2 regions of the Ideonella azotifigens genome follow, and region 1 is predicted to be linked to the other one. Evidence: predicted binding sites of a transcription regulator. Region 1 holds the regulator's gene; the other holds the start of a gene.
What was found. Region 1 encodes FNR, which switches genes on or off when oxygen is low (the NO sensors DNR and NnrR bind a similar motif). Its sites were predicted from a motif close to TTGATNNNNATCAA; they were not measured.
Positions count from the first base shown of each region.

Region 2: the regulator FNR is predicted to act here: its motif matches at 2,349-2,362, upstream of LRH25_RS01835 (OmpW/AlkL family protein).

Region 1 is NZ_JAJNKD010000004.1:422,561-427,729, forward strand. It holds gene LRH25_RS12380 (sulfite exporter TauE/SafE family protein) at 145-831, opposite strand; gene hemN (oxygen-independent coproporphyrinogen III oxidase) at 839-2,272, opposite strand; gene fnr (fumarate/nitrate reduction transcriptional regulator Fnr) at 2,393-3,133, shown strand; gene LRH25_RS12395 (hypothetical protein) at 3,192-3,512, opposite strand; gene LRH25_RS12400 (hypothetical protein) at 3,487-3,720, opposite strand; gene ccoG (cytochrome c oxidase accessory protein CcoG) at 3,744-5,169, opposite strand, start outside.
Region 2 is NZ_JAJNKD010000001.1:402,607-407,775, reverse strand. It holds gene LRH25_RS01850 (DEAD/DEAH box helicase) at 1-663, shown strand, start outside; gene LRH25_RS01845 (TlyA family RNA methyltransferase) at 737-1,459, shown strand; gene metF (methylenetetrahydrofolate reductase [NAD(P)H]) at 1,479-2,309, shown strand; gene LRH25_RS01835 (OmpW/AlkL family protein) at 2,482-3,096, shown strand; gene LRH25_RS01830 (tetratricopeptide repeat protein) at 3,098-4,522, opposite strand; gene LRH25_RS01825 (5-formyltetrahydrofolate cyclo-ligase) at 4,670-5,169, opposite strand, start outside.

The DNA of each region.
Region 1 (5,169 bases):
CGGCGTGGTCTCCATGGTCGATGCCTGGAAGACTAGCGACGGCTTGTGTTCCCCACCTCTCCCGAAAACGCCCTCCTGGTGCCGGCTGATGGGGGGAGGCCTGACTCTCCCCGGCCCCTGGCCGCGGGGCACCTTCTCAGGCTCTCAGGCCACGCACCAGGCAGCGAACTGCGCCAGCAAGCCATGGCTCAGCGCCCAGCCCGAGCCCAGCACCAGGCCGGCGCCGGCCATGCGGTAGCCCCAGGCCTGCGCCAGCACGGGCGAGACGCGCTGGCCGCGCCAGCTTTGCCAGCGGGTCCACAGCCAGGGCGCCAGCGCCAATGCGGGCATGGAGCCCAGCGCAAACGCGGCCATCACCAGCGCACCGCCCAAGGCATCGTTCGCCAATGTGGCGAGCAACAAGCCGGCCTGCAGCGCGCCGCAAGGCAGCGCCACCCAACCCAGCCCGGCCAGGCCGGCGCGCCAGGGCCGGCGGCGGCCACCCACCCAGCGCACCGGACTGGCGCCGTCGCGCAGCAAGGCAGCCGGCAAGCGGCCGGTCAACAGCCACCACAGGCCCAGCGCCAGCAGCGCCAGGTGCAGCGCCACCCACAGCGGCCGCAGCGCCGGCACGGCCTGGCTCCAGGCACCCAGCGCCGCCACGCTGGCCGCCGCCAGCGCACCGCCAGCCATGTAGCCCACGAGCCGGCCCAGCTGGAAGCCGGCCAGGTTGCGCCCGCAGCCACCGGTGAGCGCCGCACACGGCCCGGCGCACATGCTGGCGCAGTGCGGCGAAGCAGCCACGCCCATGGCCAGGCCAGCAAGCACCAGCGGCAACATGGCAGCGGTCATCAGGCGCTCAAATCATCCTGGAGAAACGCTCGCGCTGGCGGTCGGTCTGCAGGTAGCGGTCGAAGACCATGGCCACTGCGCGCACCACGTACCAGCCGGTGGCGGTGACCTGCAAGGCATCCGGCTCGATCTCGACCAACCCTGCCTCGGCCAGCGGCGCCAGCTGCTGCAGCTCGGTGGCGAAGTAGCTGCGCATGTCCATCAGGTGAGCGAGTTCGATGGATTCGAAGTCGACCCGGCCCTGGCACATCAGCGCCATGATGACGGCGCGCCGCACCAGGTCGTCCCTCACCAGCGCCACGCCGCGCTGCACCGGCAGTTCGCCCTGGCGCAGCGCGTCGTAGTACTCGGGCAGGGTCTTGGCGTTCTGGTGGTAGCTCGCGCCCACGCGGCCGATGGCCGACACGCCCAGGCCGATCAGGTCGCAATCGGGCTGGGTGCTGTAGCCCTGGAAATTGCGGTGCAGCCGACCTTCGCGCTTGGCCACGGCAAGAGGATCGTCCGGCAGCGCGAAGTGGTCCATGCCCACATAGGTGTAGCCGCGACCCAGCAAGCCGGCGATGGCACCGCCCAGCATTTCCACACGTTGCGCGGCGCTGGGCAGCTGCAGGGTGTCGATGCGGCGCTGCGGCTTGAAGCGCTGCGGCAGGTGGGCATAGGCGTACAGCGCCAGGCGGTCCGGCCGCAGTTCGCCGATCTGCGCAATGGTGCGCGCGAAGCTGGCCGGCGTCTGCTGCGGCAGGCCGTAGATCAGGTCGGCATTGATGGAGGCGAAGCCCAGTTCGCGCGCGCTGACCATCAAGGCTTTCACGCTTTCGAACGGCTGCACGCGGTGCACCGCCTGCTGCACCTGCGGATCGAAGTCCTGCACGCCGAAGCTGATGCGGTTGAAGCCCAGTGTGCGCAGGTGGGCCAGGCGCTCGGCGCTGACGGTGCGCGGGTCGACCTCGATCGAGAGCTCCGCACCCTCGGTGAAGCCGAAGGCGGCGCGCAGCGAGGCCAGCAGGCGGCCCAGCTCCTCGTCGGACAGGAAGGTCGGCGAGCCGCCGCCCAGGTGCAGCTGCGAGACCAGCTGCGAAGCCGACGGGCCGTCGCCCAGTGCGGCGCGCACCAGGCCGATCTCGGTGTCCAGCGCCTGCAGGTATTCGGTGGCGCGCTCGTGGTGGCGGGTGATGACCTTGTTGCAGGCGCAGTAGTAGCAGACCGACTCGCAGAACGGGATGTGCACGTAGACCGACAGCGGCCCGCCCAGCGCCGCGCCGCCGCCGCGCAACGCCAGCGCTCGGCGGCACTCGGCCGGGCCGAAGGCTTCGACGAAGCGGTCTGCCGTGGGGTAGGAGGTGTAGCGCGGGCCGGGGGCGTCGAAGCGCCGCAGCAAGGCCTCGGGCAGCAGCGGCGACGCCTGCTCTGCGCCAGCGGAGGTCGACGAAAGGACTGTCATGCCCGGCATGCTGCCCGGCACCGGCCTTGGCCGGCTTGATCTGGCGCAAGCGCCCACAGCAGCCGGGCTTGAACAATCAGGTCCCGGACCTTTGTTGTCTCACATCAAGACTGCCCCGCCATGATTCCCCTGACCGATGCCTGCGCCGCCCAGGCCAAGCCCAATGTGGCCTGCTCACACTGCAATCTGCGCGAGCTGTGCCTGCCGGTGGGCATTCCGGACGACGAACTGCAACGCCTGGACGGCATGGTTGCCACCCGCCGCAGCGTGCGCCGCGGCCACACGCTGTTTCGCCACGGCGATCCGTTCGAAGCGGTCTACGCGGTGCGCACCGGCTTCTTCAAGACCCGCATCACGCCTGAAGACGGACGCGACCAGGTCACCGGCTTCCAGATGGCAGGCGAATTGCTGGGGCTGGACGGCATTGGCAACGACCACCATGCCTGCGACGCCGTGGCGCTGGAGGACTCTCAGGTCTGCGTGATTCCCTACAGCCAGCTCACGCAGCTCTCGCGCGAATTCCCCGGCCTGCAGCGCCAGTTCCACAAGATCATGAGCCGCGAGATCGTGCGCGACCATGGCGTGATGCTGCTGCTGGGCAGCATGCGAGCCGAAGAGCGCCTGGCAGTGTTCCTGCTGAACCTCTCGCAGCGGCTCAAGGCGCGCGGCTTCTCGCCCTCGTCACTTGTGCTGCGCATGACACGCGAGGAGATTGGCACCTACCTGGGCCTGAAGCTGGAGACCGTGAGCCGCTGCTTCTCGAAGTTCCAGGAAGACGGCGTGCTGGCGGTACGCCAGCGGCAGATCGACGTGCTGGACCCCGAGGCCTTGCAGCGCCTGGTAAACAACGCGCACGGCTGATCCAGCCGAGCCGCGGCGGTGCCACCCCCCTGCGTGACACGCTCCGCGGCGCCAGCGGTCATTCGGGCGCCGCCTCGCGCTCGCGCCGCAAGCCGCCCACCAGCCACAAAGTAGCGGCCGACGAAATGGCGGTCGTGACCCAGAAGACCAGGAATGCCAGCGAACAGATGGCGTTGCGCGACCATTCGGATTCGCCGCTGCCTGGCAGGTCGTGCACGCTGCCGGGGTCCACGAAGGCGAACATCAGGCCGGCGAGCAGGCCCGCCATCACGAATGCAGGCCAGAGCACCAGCAGCAGCCTGCTGCGAAGCCTGGGCCGGAAAGCGACGGTGCGCTCCTCCGGCTCGTCTTCCTCAACGGCGTGCGGGGCTGGCAGCATGATTGCGCGCCTGCATGGCATCGGTCGTGGCCCCCTGCTCTGCGCTGCCCGCCTCCAGCAGCGGCCGGTCCCGGCCGTGCAGCGCCAGGCCGAAGGTGGCGAAGCTCGCCACCACCACGAGGGCGGGGCCGCCAAACACCATCCAGGCAGTGGGCACCCGCCACCAGGGCAAGGTCGGTTGAAACTGTTCGATGGGCCTTGCCTTCATGGCTTGTCTCCTTGTTGGCGGAATCAGCGGGGGATCACAAACGAGGACTTTTCGCTCACCGCGGCACCCGCGGCGCCCAGCGGCGACACCTCGAAACGGATCGGGTGGGCGCCCGGTTTCAAGGCCGCCGCCTGCTCGGGCGGCACCCGCACCGCGAGCGTCACCCAGCGGGCTTCGGCAGGCAGCAGGCTGACCTCCGGGCTGCCGGACAGCACAGCGCCGGGAATGCCCTGCACTGCCACGTGATAGCGCTGTGGCTGCTCGGTGGCATTCATCAACTGCAGCCGGAAGACGTTCTCGACCAGGCCGTCTTCAACGATGCGCGCCAGCGTGGCGCGGTCGCGCACCACGTCCACCTTCAGCGTGCGGCGCAGACTGAGGCTGGTGACAAACGCGACGGCGATGACGATCAGCACCGCGCCATAGATCAGCACCCGGGGCCGCAGCAGGTGCGGCAGGTCAAGCGCTGGCTTGGGCGGCTTGGTGAGGTCCGGATGCGGTTCCTGCCGGGCCAGCGCATTCTGCGTGGCATAGCGGATCAGGCCGCGCGGATAGTGCATCTTGTCCATCACACCGTCGCAGGCGTCGATGCAGGCGGTGCAGGCGATGCATTCGTACTGCAGCCCCTCGCGGATGTCGATGCCGGCCGGGCAGACCTGCACGCACAGGCTGCAGTCGATGCACTGGCCCAGGCCGGCGCTCGCCAGGTCGGTGCCGCGGGCGCGCGTGCCGCGTGGGTCGCCGCGAGCGCTGTCGTAGCTGACGATCAGCGTGTCCTTGTCAAACATCGCGCTCTGGAAGCGCGCGTACGGGCACATGTACTGGCAGACCTGCTCGCGCAGGAAACCAGCGTTGCCGTAGGTGGCCAGGCCGTAGAAATTGACCCAGAACCATTCCCAGGGGCCGAAGTCCAGCGTGAAGGCCTCGGTCCACAGGCTGTGGATCGGCGTGAAATAGCCCACGAAGGTGAAGCCTGTCCACAGGCCCAGCAGCACCCACACCACGTGCTTGCCGCCCTTGCGCCAGAGCTTGTTCAGCGTCCATGGGCCGGCGTCCAGCTTCATGCGGGCGCCGCGTTCGCCCTCGAAGCGGCGCTCTATCCACAGGAAGATCTCGGTGTAGACCGTCTGCGGGCAGGCATAGCCGCACCACAGGCGGCCGCCCACGGTGGTGAAGAAGAACAGCCCGTAGGCGCTGAGCACCAACAGGCCGGTGAGGTAGATGAAGTCCTGCGGGTACAGGACCAGTTGGCCAATGTAGAAGCGCCGCGCCGACAGGTCGAACAGCACCGCCTGCCTGCCGTTCATCGACAGCCAAGGCAGGCCATAGAACAAGGCCTGCGTGAGCCACACCATCAGCCAGCGCCAGCGGGCGAAACCGCCTTTGACCGAGCGCGGGTAGATCTTCTTCTGCTTCTGGTAGAGCGAGACCATCTCGCCCTCGCCCGCT
Region 2 (5,169 bases), on a different contig from region 1:
GACGCCTTGCTCAAGCTGCGCCAGGCCTGCTGCGACCCGCGATTGGTCAAGCTGAAGAACAACCGCCAGAAGATCGGCAGCGAATCGGCCAAGCTGACCTGGTTGCTGGAGAACCTGCCGCAGATGCTGGAAGAAGGCCGCCGCATATTGCTGTTCTCTCAGTTCACCTCGATGCTGGCGCTGATCGAAGCCGCGCTGGCCAGCGCCGACCTGCGCTGGACACTTCTGACCGGCGACACCCTGGACCGCGAGGCCGCGATCACCCGTTTCACATCGGGCGAGGTGCCGCTGTTCCTGATCAGCCTGAAAGCCGGCGGCACCGGCCTGAACCTGCCGCAGGCCGACACCGTGATCCATTTCGACCCCTGGTGGAACCCGGCTGCCGAGAACCAGGCCACCGACCGGGCCCACCGTCTGGGGCAGACCCAGACCGTCTTCGTCTACAAGCTCGTGGCTGATGGCACGCTGGAAGAGCGCATCCTCGCGATGCAGGCCCGCAAGGCAGAACTTGCCCGCAGCGTGCAAGGCGCAGCAGATGCCGAAGACACCAGCGCCCGCCTCAGCGAAGCCGACCTGAACTGGCTGCTGCAGCCGCTGGGCGCTGCCACGCTCGGCGAAGCCAGCAGCGTCTCCACCGAAAATTCCGAAATGGCCTCTGCATGAACAGCATCGCCGCCCTCTCACATTCCACTGGAACTCCATGCGCGCAGATCAATTGATTCTTCAACGAGGCCTCGTGGCCACCCGGTCGGCGGCTCAGCGCCTGATCGAGAGCCATGCCGTGCGGTGGAAGGGGCCCAAGGGCTGGGCGGTGATCAACAAGGCGGGGCTGGACGTGCCGGAGGAGTGTGAGCTGCAGGTCACCGACGACGCCGAGCTGCGTTTTGTCTCGCGCGGCGGGCTGAAGCTGGAAGGCGCGCTGAAGGCCTGCAAGATCGACGTGGCCGGGCGGCAATGCCTGGACCTGGGGCAGAGCACCGGCGGCTTCACCGACGCGCTGCTGCAGGCGGGCGCGGCCCATGTGGTGGGCATCGACGTGGGCCACGGCCAGTTGCACCCCAAGCTGCAGGCCGACGAGCGCGTGACCAGCTTCGAGGGCCAGAACGCACGGGACGTCGAAGGCTCGCCGTTTGCGGCCGCCTACGAACAGCACAGCTTCAACTTCGTGACGGGCGACCTGTCCTTCATCACCTCCACCCACGTGCTGCCGACCATGGTCGAGTACCTGGCGCCGGGCGGCGACCTGCTGGTGCTGATCAAGCCGCAGTTCGAGCTGCAGCCCGCGCAGATCGGCAAGGGCGGCATCGTCAAGGACAAGGTGCACTTCATCGAGGTCGAAAACCGCCTCTGGCAGGCCTGCAAGGCGCACGGCCTGAAGGTGCAGAAGTACTTCGAAAGCCCGATCAAGGGCGGCAACGGCAACACCGAATTCTTCGTCTGGGCCAAGCAGCCCGCTTGAACCTGCAAGCCAGATTGACATGACCTCCATCAGCCTAGAGTTCTTTCCGCCGAAGACGCCCGAAGGCGTGGTCAAACTTGCTGCCGTGCGCCAGCAGCTCTATGCGCTCAAGCCCGAGTTCTGCTCGGTGACCTATGGCGCTGGCGGCTCGACGCAAGACGGCACGCTGGCCGCCGTGCAGGCCATCCTGGCCGAGGGCATGGACGCGGCCTCGCACTTCACCTGCGTGGGCGCCACGCGCGCGTCGGTGCGCGAGAAGCTGCAGCTGTTCCAGGGCGCCGGCATCCGCCGGCTGGTCGCGCTGCGCGGCGACCTGCCCAGCGGCTACGGCGCGTTCGGCGAGTTCCGCTATGCCAGCGACCTGATCGCCTTCATCCGCGAAACCACCGGCACGCACTTCCACATCGAAGTGGCCGCCTATCCGGAGATGCACCCGCAGGCCAGGTCGCCGCAGGCCGACCTGGAGGCCTTCGCGACCAAGGCGCGGGCCGGTGCGAATTCCGCGATGACGCAGTTCTTCTTCAATGCCGATGCGTATTTCCGCTTCGTCGACGAAGCCCGCGCGCTGGGGCTGGACCTGCCCATCGTGCCCGGCATCATGCCCATCACCAACGCCAGCGGCCTGATGCGCTTTGCCGACAGCACCGGCGCCGACATTCCGCGCTGGATCCGCATGCGGCTGCAAAGCTTTGGCGATGACACGGCCAGCATCAAGGCCTTCGGGCTGGACGTGGTCAGCGCGCTGTGCGAGCGCCTGATCGCCGGTGGCGCGCCGAGCCTGCACTTCTACACGATGAACCAGAGCACGGCCACGCTGGCGCTCTGCGAGCGGCTGGGCCTGGGCGGCTGAGCCCTGTGGCGCCGGCGCATCACCGCGCCTGCGCCAATGCTGACCTGGATCAAGCGCTTTCCGCGGACACCGCCTCGCGCACCGGCAACTTGCGCCAGCACAGCTTGACGAACCCCTCCCCCGGTTGCAATGACATCACGTCATGTCATTCAACAACAAGGAGTTCGCCACCATGCGCAAGACCCTCATCGCCCTGGCCGCCGTTGCCGCCGCCCTCGCCCCCCAATTCGCCGCCGCCCAGCAAGACAGCGGCCAGTGGCTGCTGCGCGCCCGTGCGCTCTACCTGCAGTCCGACAACAGCGACAGCACCGGGCTGGACCTGAAGATCAACGACAAGGCCTTTCCCGAGTTCGATGTCAGCTACTTCTTCACGCCCAACATCGCCACCGAACTGGTGCTGACCTACCCGCAGCGCCACACCATCCGCTCGGGCGACACCATCATCGGCAGCCTCAAGCACCTGCCACCCACGCTGACGCTGCAGTACCACTTCACCGACCTGAAGGCGTTGCGGCCCTACGTCGGCGCCGGCCTGAACTACACCCGCTTCTCGTCGGTCAGCTTCGAGCCCGCGGTAGATGCGGCGCTGTCGCCCTCGATCAAGAAGAACAGCTTCGGCTGGGCGCTGCAAGCCGGCGTGGACGTGCCGGTGAAGGACGGCTGGCTGGTCAACTTCGACCTGAAGAAGGTGCAGATCGAGACCGATGTGAGCTCGGCCGGCACCAAGGTCGGCACCTTCAAGGTCAACCCGCTGCTGGTCAGCGTGGGTGTCGGCAAGCGGTTCTGATTCAAGCCCGGGCGATCTTCACCCAGGACAGTTCATCCCACACCTGCGCGGCGCCGGCCGGCCGGCGCCGATGCCGCGCGCCACCTGCCGACACCCGCGCCTGCAGCCGGGCCAGATGCGACTGCAGGCGCTGATCTTCCGGCCAATGCCGCAGGCTATCCTCCGCAACACGCAGCGCCATGTTCAACCGGCCCAGCTTGAGCAGGGTCGCGCTGAGGTGCAGGAAGATGCCCGCGGACCTGACGCCGCTTGCGAGCGCCTGGGCCAGGACCTCGCGGGCGCCCGGCAGGTCATCGATCTTGAGCAGCAGCTTGCCCAACTGCTCGTTCATTTCGGGATCGTCGGTCGCGATGAAGTGCGCCTCCCGCGCCGCCTGCACGGCGTCGCCCATGCGACCCGTGCGCGACAGCACCTGCGCGCGCTGCATGTGGAACTGCGCCGAGCCCGGCGCCATGGCCAGCGCGGCGTCGATGGCGGACAGCGCGTCTACCCACTGTTCGGCCTGCATCTGGCGCCGGCTCAGCTGAAACAAGCGTCTTGGGTGCTCCCCGTCGCCAAGCATCTGACGGCTCAGTTGCCTGGCCTCATCCTCTCGCCCCAACACCTGCAGGACTTTGGCCTTGAGCCAGATCGAGGTCGGGTCCCGCTCATCACGGGCCACGGCCGCATGCGCAGCTGCGAGCGCTGCATGTGGCCGACGATGGGTCAGCAACCGCCTTGAAAGATTTTTCCAGTAGGTCTTCGAGTCGCGGCGCGCATGGCGATGCAACTGCGGCCCGAGCGAATCGCCCCGCAGCACGTCCAGCACCGCGGGCTTCAACTGCCTGGCTTCATGGAGGAATTGAAGGCAGGGATGACCACTGTGCGGCAAGGCCAAAACATGCAGCCGAGAAGGCGCGATCAGGGCCCTCAATCGGTCCACGTGCAGCCAGTCTGCGTCCTGCGAATCGGCCCACACGAAGTAGCGGCAATCGGCTCCCAGCGCAGCCGCATCAATGCGGTAGCGCCAGGCCAATTGCTGGCCGAAAAATGCCCAGCGCTTGTCGAATGCTTGGTCGATCGCGAACTGAGGGGAGCAGGCCAGGACGGTGTCGAGTTTCAACCGACCTGAAAACGCGATGGCTGCAAAGCCCCCCATCGACGAGCCGTAGCCCACCCGGCGCTCATGGCCTCGCTCGGCCACAAAGGCATTGATGGCCGAAAAGAGTTCGGCGGGCACTTCCTGAAACCAGCCATCCACCGAAGACTTGAATGCCAGGACATCGAAACCTGACTTCAGCAGGAAGTCGCCGCCAAACCCCGTGCCGTCGAGCTGCTTGTTGTTCGAGGGCGTGAAGGTCACGGCCAGCGGCCGCCGACCGCCGTCGTTCATCGAGAAAAACTGAACCTTTAACGTCTTGGAGACGTGGAAATCCAATGCCTGCATGCAGCCCTGCCGCCGGTTTTCTAGTGGCCACTCCCAGCCCGCGCGCACGAATGCCGGCGAGCCCCTTCGCGGGACTATAACGACGATTGACAGGTACGTGACAGGAATGCCCCAAGCGGCGGCAGTATTACCACTGAGGAAGCAAGGCTACTTGTCCAGCTGAACGCCCTCTTCGTTCAGCATCGCATCGAGCGGCACGTCGTGCGGCTCGGGCTCCAGCCACGGCACGTAGCCGTGCGAGTAGCCCAGGCCGGCGGTGTACGGCTTCGGCTGGATCTCGGCCAGCGTGCGGTCGTAGAAGCCGCCACCGTAGCCCAGGCGCACGCCGCCGGGGCCGTAACCCACACACGGCACGAGCAGCAACTGCGGGTGGAAGATCTCGGTGTTTTTGGGCTTGGGGATGCCGTAGGCGTCCTCTTCCATCTCGCAGCCGGGATACCAGACGTGAAAGCTCAGGCGCTTGGTCTCGCGGTTCATCACCGGCAGCCCGATGCGCCGCGGCGGCTGGCCGGGCTCCGCTGCCTCGCTCCAGCGGTACAGCGCCGGCAGCGCGTCGAACTCGCCCTTGATCGGCCAGTAGGCGCCAATCGTGGTTTCCGGCCGCTTGATCAGCCAGACCTGCAGCACTTCCTGCAGCTGCGCCGCGC